One region of the Mesorhizobium sp. M0077 genome, then DNA from elsewhere that is predicted to be linked to it. Evidence: riboswitches for the same ligand, from Rfam matches in the RefSeq annotation. Region 1 holds a riboswitch; the other holds the start of a gene.
What was found. Region 1 has a riboswitch for cobalamin ahead of NKJ57_RS13895 (aromatic ring-hydroxylating oxygenase subunit alpha). Riboswitches for the same ligand answer to the same signal wherever they lie in the genome.

Region 1 (5,678 bases):
CAGGTTCTCTAGGGAAATCACGGGAGGAAATTATGGCCGATGTCACGCTGAGACAGGTGAAGAAATCATACGGCAATCTGCACATTCTCCACGGCATCGACCTCGACATAAAGTCGGGCGAGTTCATCGTCTTCGTCGGCCCGTCGGGTTGCGGCAAGTCGACCTTGCTGCGGTCCATCGCCGGGCTTGAGGAGATCACCTCCGGCGAGCTGAAGATCGCCGGCGAGGTGGTGAACGACGTGCCGCCTTCCAAGCGCGGCATTGCCATGGTGTTCCAGTCCTATGCGCTCTATCCGCACATGACCGTCTACGACAACATGGCCTTCTCGATGAAGATCGGCAAGGAAAGCAAGGCCGAGATCGACAAAAGGGTGCGGCAGGCCGCCGAAATCCTGCAACTGACCAAATATCTCGACCGTCTGCCCAAGGCGATGTCGGGCGGCCAGCGCCAGCGTGTCGCCATTGGCCGCGCCATCGTGCGCAACCCGAAAGTGTTCCTGTTCGATGAGCCGCTGTCGAACCTCGACGCCGCACTGCGCGTCGCCACCCGCATCGAGATCGCCAAGCTCAAGGAATCGATGCCTGCCACGACCATGATCTACGTCACCCACGATCAGGTCGAAGCGATGACGCTGGCCGACCGCATCGTGGTGCTGAAGGACGGCCATATCGAGCAGGTCGGCACGCCGATGGACCTCTACAAGAAGCCCGGCAATCTGTTCGTCGCCCAGTTCATCGGCTCGCCGGCCATGAACATCCTGCCGGCGACGATCGACAGGACGGGCAACCCGACAATCGTCAGCCATGTCGGCGGCCGCAAGGCCACGGTGCCGATTGCAACGCCGGCGTCAGCCAAGGGTGCGGCGGTCAGCTTCGGCGTGCGGCCGGAGGATCTGTCGGTCGCCACCGGCACGGAATATCTTTTCGAGGGCGTGGTGGACTATGTGGAGCAGCTCGGCGAGGTGCAGCTGGTCTATATCGATATCGGCCGCGCCGACCTGCCATTGGTGACCAAGCTGCCCGGCAATGTCGAGGTCAAGCGCGGGGCAAAGCTGCGGCTGACCGCGGATGCCGGGGACCTGCACATCTTCGACGCCGATGGGCACTCCTTCTCGCTCAAGCCGGTGGAAGTGAAGGCGGCTTGAGATAGCTGCGTCGTACAGGCATGAAAAAAGAGCGGCGGGCTAGGCCCGCCGCTCTTTTTTAAGCTTCGGCTGTTAGTTGTTGCCGAACCGATCCCTGTCGCTGCTCTGAGGAACGAACTTCTGTTGGTCGTCCGACGAGTTCAGCAGCTTGTAGACCGCCGAGTTGGTGCCGGTCGACGAAGTGCGGGTGGTGTCGACGGCAGCGGCCGGCTGGTTGGCGCCATTGGAGCCATAATTGTCGCTGCCGGCAAAGGCAGCGCTCGAAACAGCCAGAACGGCTGCGGCGGCGAGAACGATCTTCTTCATTTTAGTCTCCTGAATTTTTCTGATGCCGCCAGCTGCAGCGGATAAGCCCGCCACGTGCTGGAAACCGGCTTTAGCGGCCGAAAAGGTTACGGTCGGCACCGTGGGCAGGCGCCTGCTCGGCTGGAGCCGACTTCTCAACCGAAGCCGTATGGCCACTATCGGTCGACGTAATCGCAGGCTGGTTGGCGCCGTTCGAACCGTAGTTGTCGCTGCCGGCGAAAGCGCTGCCGGAGATGGCCAAAACGGCGGCGGCAGCAAGGATGATCTTTTTCATTTCAAATACTCCTGAATTTTTTGGGATCCCGAGAGCGACGGGTTAGCCGCCCTTCTTTGGTCGGGATCAGCGATTGCCGTAGAGGTCGCGGTCGGCGCCCTGAACGACAGGCTGCTTGTCAGCGTGCGCCGGCTTCTGAATGGAAGCCGTATACGAGCTGTCGACCGAGACGGCTGGCTGGTTCGCACCATTGGAACCGTAATTGTCGCTACCGGCGAAGGCGCTGCCGGTGATCGCCAAAACGGCTGCGGCAGTGAGGATGATCTTTTTCATTTTTAGTACTCCAGTTTGTCTGTCCGTCTAGCGGCGTGTCTTGGGAGGAATTCGCGTCGTTCGGACAGCCCCGATGTGGGAAAGCCATAGGCTGGTTTCCAATCACGAAGTTGTTCCGTGTGGACCACGGTCCTGCACCTTGAAATTGTGCCAGGAAGTTCCTCTATGGTCATTTATCGCATTGTTTTCAGTCGCTTATGCCGAACCGAGTGGTTCGCTCCGATGTCGGTTTCCGGGCCGTCGTTCACACCGTCCTGCACGCATTGTCAACAGAAACGAACCGTTCGGTTCGATTAGAGATTGCTAATAGTAACTTTTCGATACCGTTGAGCCCTTTTTGCCCCCGATCGAACTGGATCCGCAGCGATTCGAAACGGCGATGATGGCGTCGCAAGAAACGTCTCAGCTCTTTGACCGGCGGCGGGGGGCGTATGCCGCGCGTGTCGCGCCGCATGGATATGATGTCGCTTTCATGCCGACGTCGCGATCGCTGCCGTGATTAGATGATCGCATCTCAGGTGCCGCTTCGTGACGACGCAGCGGAGAATTGGGAAGCCGGTCAGAATCCGGCGCTGCCCCCGCAACGGTGGTGGAGTTGAAGTCGCAACGGGAGACCACTGGGCAAGAGCCTGGGAAGGTGTCGCGATGGTCCGCAAGGACAACTCCAGAGCCCGGAAACCAGCCCGAGATGCATAGACTCGACTGATCGCGGTGGGCGGTCAAGAGGTGGATAGTGCATGTCCGGCGCCGCGCCGGCCTGCGTCCGATCCTTCCTCCATCACCACCAAGTTCAGTCCTTAAACCACGAGGACAGAACTATGGATACGCGCAACGACATGCTGAGGCTCCTGAACGGCCGCAAGCAAGGCTTTTCGCTGGAACAGCCCTTCTACACCGACCCGGACTATTTCAAGCTCGACATGGAGCTTATCTGGTATCGCGACTGGCTGTTCATCGGCCATGATTGCGAACTGCCGAAGCCCGGCAGCTATATCACCGTGCAGATCGGCGATTATCCGGTGGTGCTGGTCCGCGACCAGAAGGGCAACATCAACGCCTTTCACAATTCCTGCCGCCATCGCGGCAGCCGTGTCTGCAACACTGAGAAGGGCATGGCGGCAAAGCTTGTCTGCCCCTATCACCAGTGGACCTACGAGCTTGACGGCCGGCTGCTGTTTGCCCGCCAGATGGCCGACGGTTTCGACAAGAGCCAGTTCGGCCTGAAGCCCGTCGCCTGCGAGAGCGTCGGCGGCTACATCTTCATCTGCCTGGCGAAAGAACCTGCCGACTTTGCGCCGATGCGCGCCATGATAGAGCCCTACCTCAAGCCGCACCGGCTGAATGAAGCCAAGGTCGCCTTCGAGAGCACCATCATCGAGAAGGGCAACTGGAAGCTGGTCTGGGAAAACAACCGCGAATGCTATCACTGCGCCGGCAATCATCCAGAGCTGTGCAAGACATTCCCCGAAGCGCCGACGGTGACCGGCGTGCAGGGCGCCGACAGCGATCCGGAGATGCTGGCGCACTGGGCGAAATGCGAGGCGGCGGGCCTGCCGAGCAAGTTCCGCATCGATCCGGCCGGGCAATACCGCGCCACCCGCGCGCCGCTGCTGCGCGATGCCGTCAGCTACACGATGTCCGGAAAGCGCGCGGTGACGAAGAACCTGTCCGACACTGTTGCCGCCGACCGCATCGGCACCTTGATGCACTACCACTATCCGACGACCTGGAACCACATACTGATCGACCATGCGGTCACCTTCCGGGTGCTGCCGATCAGCGCCACCGAAACCGCGGTGACGACCAAGTGGCTGGTGCACAAGGATGCGGTCGAGGGGGTCGACTACAACCTTGAGGAGCTCACCCATGTCTGGACCGAGACCAACGACCAGGACCGCCGCATCGTCGAGGAAAACGCCTTTGGCATCCTGTCTCCGGCCTATGAGCCCGGCCCCTATTCGGAGCTGCACGAGGGCGGCGTGATCCAGTTCGTCGAATGGTACGCGGCCTTCATCGGCCCGCGCCTTGCCGAAGGCGGCCGGCCGGCGCTACGCAGCGTCGCGTGAGCTGGAGCAGGCGAAGAGGGACCAGAGGATGAATGCGATGACGGATCTTGGGCTCTATCGCCATCTTGACCAGATGGCGCCGTGGAACGATAGGCTGCAGGTGCTGGAAGTGATCGGCGTCAGCGACGAGGCGCCCGACGTCAAGACCTTCACCTTCCGCTCCGACAACCAGACCTGGTTCCGCTACAAGCCGGGCCAGTTCCTGACGCTGGAACTGCCGACACCGGACGGGCCGCTGATGCGCACCTACACGCTGTCGTCGTCGCCATCGCGGCCGTTTTCGATCGCGGTGACGGTCAAGGCGCAGGCCGGCAGCATCGGCACGCGCTGGATGTTCGACCATCTGGTGCCCGGTTCGCATGTCAAGGCCTACGGACCGGCCGGCGACTTCTCGTTGCACAGCCACCCGGCGGCCAAATACCTGTTCATTTCCGCCGGCTCCGGCGTGACGCCGATGATGTCGATGCTGCGCTGGCTGAACGACTGCGCGCCATGGACCGATGTCGGTTTCGTCAACTGCGCGCGGCGTGCCGAAGAGATCATCTTCCGCAAGGAACTCGAACTGCTCGGCGGCCATATGCCCGGCCTGTCGCTCGGCTTCATGATCGAGGAACGTTCCAGCCGCGAAGGCTGGTACGGCCATATGGGCCGCATCGATGCGATCCGGCTGCCCTTGCTGGCTCCGGACTTCCGCGAGCGCGAAATCTTCTGCTGCGGCCCCGATCCGTTCATGCGCGCCGTGCGCGGCATGCTGGATGCCGCCGGCTTCGACATGACGAAATACCATCAGGAGAGCTTTGCCGCGCCTGTGGTGGAGGAAATTCCGGCGCCGTTTGCCTCCCCGGTCGAGGACGGCATCGCTGCACCTGTCCAAGCCGTGACGCCGATCCGCTTCTCGCTTTCGGAGGTCGACGCCGGCTGCGTCGCCGGCCAGACCGTGCTGCAGACCGCGCGCAGCTCGGGCGTGCGGATTCCCGCCGCCTGCGAGTTCGGCCTGTGCGGCACCTGCAAGGTGAAGAAGGTCTCCGGCGAAGTCGAGATGAGCCACAATGGCGGCATCCTCGACCACGAGATCGATGACGGTTTTATCCTTGCCTGCTGCTCGAAACCATTGTCGGCGCTCGAAATCGAGGCTTGAGCCGGTCGACTTCGCCGCAACGGTCGCCGACGCAGGCGTTGTATTCGCGGGTCTTTGTCTTGCCAACCAACGGCCAAGTGATTTAGACGCACTTAGGAAGGGCTTGGCAGACCGTGAAGCCGGCGCATCCCTTCAGGGCGCATGGGACGGGGGACACAGCGATGCAACAGCGGGTCTACGCGGTCGCAAGCAAGGACATCGTTTTCGAATCATTCGATGGCGAAGCCGTCGTTCTCGATCTTTCGAACGGCAAGTATTTCGGCTTTTCCGATTCCGGCAGCCGGGTCTGGCAGGCTTTGTCGTCCGGCGTCGCCACTGAAGCGCTGGTCGGAGCTGCCGTGGGCGCCGCAAAAATAAGCCTGGCCGACCTCGAAAGCTTCGTTGCCCGACTGCTCGATTTCGGGTTGCTTGCGCCAGCCGAAACACCGGCACAACCGCTTTCGGGCGAGCTGTCGTCTGCGCTTGCTGCCAGCAAT
Region 2 (5,678 bases), on a different contig from region 1:
CCCCCACCCCGTTTCGCGCCATCCGCTTCGCGAATGTCGCGAACCGACCCTCCCCACAAGGGGGAGGGTGAAGGGGCGCCCCATGCCGCCTCGACTGCAGCCAGTGCGTCAGCCGGCAAATCCTTTGAGAAGTCCAGATACTCCTCCAACCCCAGCCCATCGCCTCTCCGCTCCAACGCGTCCAGCAACTCACGCGGCGTTTGCGGAATCCCTTCAACCCGATAGCCCTGCTCCTTCAGGTCATGCAGCATGGCCAGCACGCTGGACGGCACATCCAGGCCCACTGCATAGCCAGTGCGGCCGGGCGCGCTCGGATAGTCCGGAATGAGGATCGCCAACTTACGCGTCGCGCGGGGCGTCTGCTGCAGCTTGATGAACGCCGCGACACGCTCCGCCACTTGCGCAACGCGATCCGGTTCCGGGCGGTTCGCTAAGGCGCGGTGGCCGAGCGCCGGGTCGGTCTCGCTCTCGCCCTTGAAGGAAATCGCGCCGGCCAGGATGCGGCCGTCGAGTTCGGGCAGCACGACATGCATGGCAAGGTCGGCCGGCGCCAGGCCGCGCTGGTTGTTGTCCCAGACGTCGCGGCGGGTGGTGGCGACGATGACCTGGAAGACCGGCACGCAGGCCCGGTCGAACAGGGTTTGGACGCCGGGTTCGGCGCCGGATGCGAAGGCGGTTGAAGTGATGATGGCGGCGGGGTTGAGCGAGGCGAGCGCGGTCTCGACGAAGGCCAGCGACGTCGGGTCCTTCAGGCTGGAGACGAAGATCGGGACCGGTCTCATGCCGCGCTGGCGGAGTGCATCAAAGAGGGCATCGATTGGCGCGACATCGGCGGCCAGCAGCATCGAGCGGTAGAAGAGGATGGGGATGATGGGAGAGTTGATGTTGTCTGCGCCGAGTTCCCGCCCACCCCCCTCTGTCCTGCCGGACATCTCCCCCGCAAGGGGGGAGATTGATCTGTCGTCAACGGTTTCGCCAATCTTAGATGACCCAGACAGCTTCCTGTTCAACGGGGCCGAAGAGGAGCCGGCTTTGGTGACGGCTGATCTCCCCCCTTGCGGGGGAGATGTCCGGCAGGACAGAGGGGGGTGTGAAGGAACGCCGACATTGGCCAAATCCAACTTGCCCACCACGCCGCGACCTGGCTCGTAGTAACCAGCTTTCGGCACGCTAACCGGGTCAGCCGAAGCCGCATCCCGTCCCGCCAGCCCCGCCAATCTTTGCATCAGCGCTGTCATATTCTCCGGCCCGCCCTCGCGGAAATAGCCCAGCAGGCCGTCCAGCTCCGCGCGGGGCAGCGTCGAGGCTTCGATCAGCCTGAGGTCCTCGTCATGGCTTTCACCAGGCAGCAGCGCCAGCTTGATGCCACGTTCGCGAGCAGTCACCGCGAGTTGGTCGCAGCCATAGCGCCACCAGTCATAGCCGCCGAGGATGCGCACCAAGATCACCTTGGCCTGGCGGGCGACGCTGTCGATCCAGAGGTCCACGGACATGGGATGGCGCAGGTCGCGCAGCGCCGCCAGCCGCATCCACGGCAGGCGGGCGGCATCGGCCTTCCACGCCGCCGCGAGGCCGGCGAGGTCGCTGTCGGTGAAGGACAGCGCCACGATATCCGCCGGCGTCTGCCCGAGATCGACGGGCTCGGCGAGATCGTCGAGCGAGGCGGATGTGGTGGTGAGTATATGCATTTCGGCTCGTGGTTTGGATCAGCCGGCGAGTATACGCTCGATCGCCGGGCGGTTCAGTCCTTTCAGGCCAATGACGACAAGACGCGAGCGGCGGTCGTCCTCAGCCGCCCAGGCGCGGTCATAGTAATGATTGACGCGCGGGCCGACGGCCTGCAGCAAAAGCCGCATCGGCTTGCCGCCGACATCGACGAAGCCTTTCACACGCAGCACATTCTGTTCCTCGGCAACCGTGGCGACGCGCTTGGCCAGTTCGTCCGGGTTGGTGATCGAGGGGATGTCGACGATGAAGGTGTCGAAATCGTCATGCTCGTGGTCGAAGGCGCCGTCATGGTGCGATTTGCGGTTCTCGATGTCGTCCTCGACGGCGAGGCCGAGGCCGAGCAGCACCGAGGGATCGAGCTTGCCATGTGCGGTCGGCACGATCTTCACGGCGCGGGCGGAATGTTCATTGATGATGGCGTTGGCGCGGGCCGAACCGGGGGCGTCCATTAGATCGCTCTTCGACAGGATGATCAAATCGGCGCAGGCGATCTGGTCCTCGAAGACTTCTTCGACCGGATCGTCGTGGTCGAGCGTCTCGTCCTGAGCGCGCTGTGCCTGCAAAGCGTCCATGTCGTTGGCGACGCGGCCTTCGGCCAGCGCCGGGCCGTCTACCACGGCGATGACACCGTCGACGGTTACCCGGCTCTTCACGCTCGGCCACTGGAACGCCTGGACCAGCGGCTTGGGCAGAGCCAGGCCCGAGGTCTCGATCAGGATGTGGTCAACCTTCGGCGTCAGCGCGAGAATCTTGTCGAGGGCGGGCACGAAATCGTCGGCGACTGTACAGCAGATGCAGCCATTGGCGAGTTCGACGATGTTTTCCTCGGGGCAGGTGTCGATGCCGCAGCCTTTCAGGATTTCGCCGTCGATGCCGATGTCGCCGAACTCGTTGACGATGATGGCGATGCGCTTGCCCCCGGCGTTTTCCAGGAGATGGCGGACCAGCGTCGTCTTGCCGGCGCCGAGAAAGCCGGTGACGACGGTGCAGGGAACACGGGAGAGATTGCCGGCCGGGTTTGAAGCGTTCATCGTCAGTCCTTCAGCGTATCGAGGGGTGGGATGCGGGCAACGAGGCCGCGCTTGAGGCTATCGGGCCGGCCGCGCCACGGGATGAGGCCGTCGGCCGAAGTCGCGAAGAGCTTTGCGCCGGTGACGAGGTCGGCGCCGCTGGTTGCGGTCAGATCGCCGAAGACATAGCTCCAGCAGCCGTCACGCAGGATGGCAGCGCTCAGCCGGCGCTTGCAATTGCCGAGACATTCGGCGGTGCGGACGCGGATGTTGTCATCGGCAGCCGCGAGGCGCGTGTCGTCGGCCAGCAGTTCGCCGGCGCGGGGGTGAGCGTCTGAGCCGGTTTCATCGCGGCATGAGGCGCAGACGATGACGGTCACGCCAGCCAACGCGTCGCTATCGGCAGACGAAACATCCGCTGTGCCAGCCGAAAAACTGCTGTTCTGGTCCAAAAACCGTGCTCCTTGCCCGGAAACCCGCCAGGCGATCGGATACTTTGTCTCAGACGGCAGGTCTCCTGGCTCGCGGGTCATCGCCTTGGTTAGCCGCCTTCCCGGTGTTACCCAGTGGCTTTCGGCCTTGGCTCTTCGCTTACAGTTGCGGGGACAGCCGCGGATTTGGGATTTTCGTCCCGTACCGCATTCCCTCTTGGCCCTTGCCGTTGCGGGCAGGGGACCGTCTGGAACGGATTTAGGCTGTTGCGGGGAGTTGTGTCAACGCACGGCTACGACATGGCGATGTCGGCCAAAGGCTTCCCCAAATTGCCGGCCGGCGTCACTTCGACGCGCTCAAGGCCAAGCCAGCCCTGCATCTGCTTCAATTCCTCGAACAACTCTGCAGCTGTCTCCGGCGGCGCGCCGGGTTCGGCGTAGGCGGCGTGGACGCGCAGCACGCCGGCGGGACGGTCGGCCTTGAGGTCGACGCGGGCGACGATCTTGTCGCCGAGCAGGAAAGGCAGCACGTAATAGCCATATTGCCGCTTGTCGGCCGGGGTGTAGATCTCGATGCGGTAGCGGAAATCGAAGAGACGCTCGGTGCGCGCGCGCTCGAAGACCACCGGATCGAAGGGGGCCAGCAAGGCGCGGGCCTCGATCTTTCGCGGCAGGCGGGCGTCCCTATAGAGGTAAGCCGGCTTGTCCCAGCCTTCGACGTTTACCGGCAGCAGTTCGCCCATCTCGACCAGTTCCTCCAGCCGGCCCTTCATGTCGGCCGGCGACAAGCGGAAATAATCGCGCAGGTCACCCGACGTCGCGATGCCGTGGGCGCGGGCGGAAATGCGCAGCAATTCGCGGTGCGCGTCCTCGGCCGCCGGCACCGGCAGGTCGAGGATCGCCTGCGGCAGCACGCGCTCGGGCAGGTCGTAGAAACGCTCGAAGCCACGGCGGTGCGCCGTGGTGATGCGTCCGGCCCAGAAGAGCCATTCGAAGGCGTGCTTGGCGTGGCTCCAGCCCCACCAGCCGCCCGAACCTTTCTGGCCCTCCAGTGCCGAAGCGGCAATCGGGCCGCGCTCGGCGACCGCGCGGTAGATCTCTTCGATATAGGCGGCGTGCTCGCGGCCCCATTTGGCGAGGCCCAGATACATTTCGTCGCCGCTTTCAGCGCGCTGCATGCGCCAGCGCATCAGCGGGTAGGTCTCGACCGGCAGGAACGAGGCCTCATGCGCCCAGTATTCGAACACCGTGCGTTTGCGGGTGATGGCCGCATTGTCGAGCAAAGCCAGCGGGTAGGGGCCAAGCCGCGAATAGAGCGGGATATAGTGGGCGCGCACCACCGCGCTGACGGAATCGATCTGCAGCAAGCCGGTGCGCGACAGCACGCGGGCGAGGTGGCGGCGATCGGGCGTGCCGCCCGGGCGCGGATCGAGAAATCCTTGCGCGGCGAGCGCGATGCGCCTGGCCGTCGGGAGTGAGATTTTGTCCTTCGTCAAAGTGTCTTGCCTCGAACCATTTTCCCGACTTTAGCCGGCGATTCCGGTGATGCTAGCAGGCAAATGGCGGGAGATGTGTCAGGAGACAAAACTGGAGTGAAAGATGAAGGAAATCAAACAGGAGGAGATCGGACCAGTTTTTCCCGGCCTGCCGTCCAGCACTGTCTTTTGAACAAGGTTTGACTTGCTTCGCTGAAAGCCGTGCGCTAACCCTCGCCGCGTTGCAGCAAAGGCACCTAAAACGGTTCAGCGGTTAAACTGTCGCGCTTCCGCATTAGGGTTGGTTGCTGTAATCAAAGTGGATTGGCCGCCAACGGAAAGCCGAGCATGAACGTACTCCTCAGTTCATACCTGCCCATCGTCCTCTTCATCGCCGTGGCCGCGGTTGTAGGCCTGGCGCTTATCATAGCGCCGTTTCTGGTGGCTTATCGCAATCCCGATCCGGAGAAGCTTTCCGCCTACGAGTGCGGGTTCAACTCGTTCGACGATGCCCGGATGAAATTCGACATCCGCTTCTACCTGGTGTCGATCCTGTTCATCATCTTCGATCTGGAAGTGGCCTTCCTGTTTCCGTGGGCGGTGTCGTTCTCGAAGATCGGCATGCTCGGTTTCTGGTCGATGATGGTGTTTTTGGCGGTGCTGACCATCGGCTTTGCCTATGAGTGGAAAAAAGGAGCGCTGGAATGGGATTGAACGACAGTTCCGGAACGCTCGTCGCGCCGAAGCCCAAAGGCCTGATCGACCCCAATACCGGACGTCCGGTCGGTTCCGACGATCCGTTCTTCCTCGAGATCAACAATGAACTGGCCGACAAGGGTTTTCTGGTCACCTCGACCGAGGCGCTGATCACCTGGGCACGCAGCGGCTCGCTGATGTTCATGACCTTCGGTCTCGCCTGCTGCGCCGTCGAGATGATCCACACCTCGATGCCGCGCTATGATTCTGAAAGGTTTGGCGTGGCTCCTCGCGCGTCGCCGCGCCAGTCCGACATCATGATCGTGGCGGGAACGCTG

Region 2: another riboswitch for cobalamin. It lies ahead of NKJ57_RS25490 (DUF1636 family protein); the one in region 1 lies ahead of NKJ57_RS13895 (aromatic ring-hydroxylating oxygenase subunit alpha).

What each region holds. Positions count from the first base shown of each region.
Region 1 is NZ_JAMYUL010000005.1:380,142-385,819, reverse strand. Features, by position in the region: gene NKJ57_RS13915 (ABC transporter ATP-binding protein) at 33-1,145, shown strand; gene NKJ57_RS13910 (DUF680 domain-containing protein) at 1,218-1,451, opposite strand; gene NKJ57_RS13905 (DUF680 domain-containing protein) at 1,522-1,725, opposite strand; gene NKJ57_RS13900 (DUF680 domain-containing protein) at 1,792-1,998, opposite strand; cobalamin riboswitch at 2,498-2,699, shown strand; gene NKJ57_RS13895 (aromatic ring-hydroxylating oxygenase subunit alpha) at 2,817-4,064, shown strand; gene NKJ57_RS13890 (FAD-binding oxidoreductase) at 4,102-5,202, shown strand; gene NKJ57_RS13885 (PqqD family peptide modification chaperone) at 5,364-5,678, shown strand, end outside.
Region 2 is NZ_JAMYUL010000016.1:44,147-49,824, reverse strand. Features, by position in the region: gene cobN (cobaltochelatase subunit CobN) at 1-1,688, opposite strand, end outside; gene cobW (cobalamin biosynthesis protein CobW) at 1,707-2,759, opposite strand; gene NKJ57_RS25490 (DUF1636 family protein) at 2,762-3,190, opposite strand; cobalamin riboswitch at 3,229-3,433, opposite strand; gene NKJ57_RS25485 (winged helix-turn-helix domain-containing protein) at 3,463-4,665, opposite strand; gene NKJ57_RS25480 (NADH-quinone oxidoreductase subunit A) at 4,993-5,358, shown strand; gene NKJ57_RS25475 (NuoB/complex I 20 kDa subunit family protein) at 5,349-5,678, shown strand, end outside.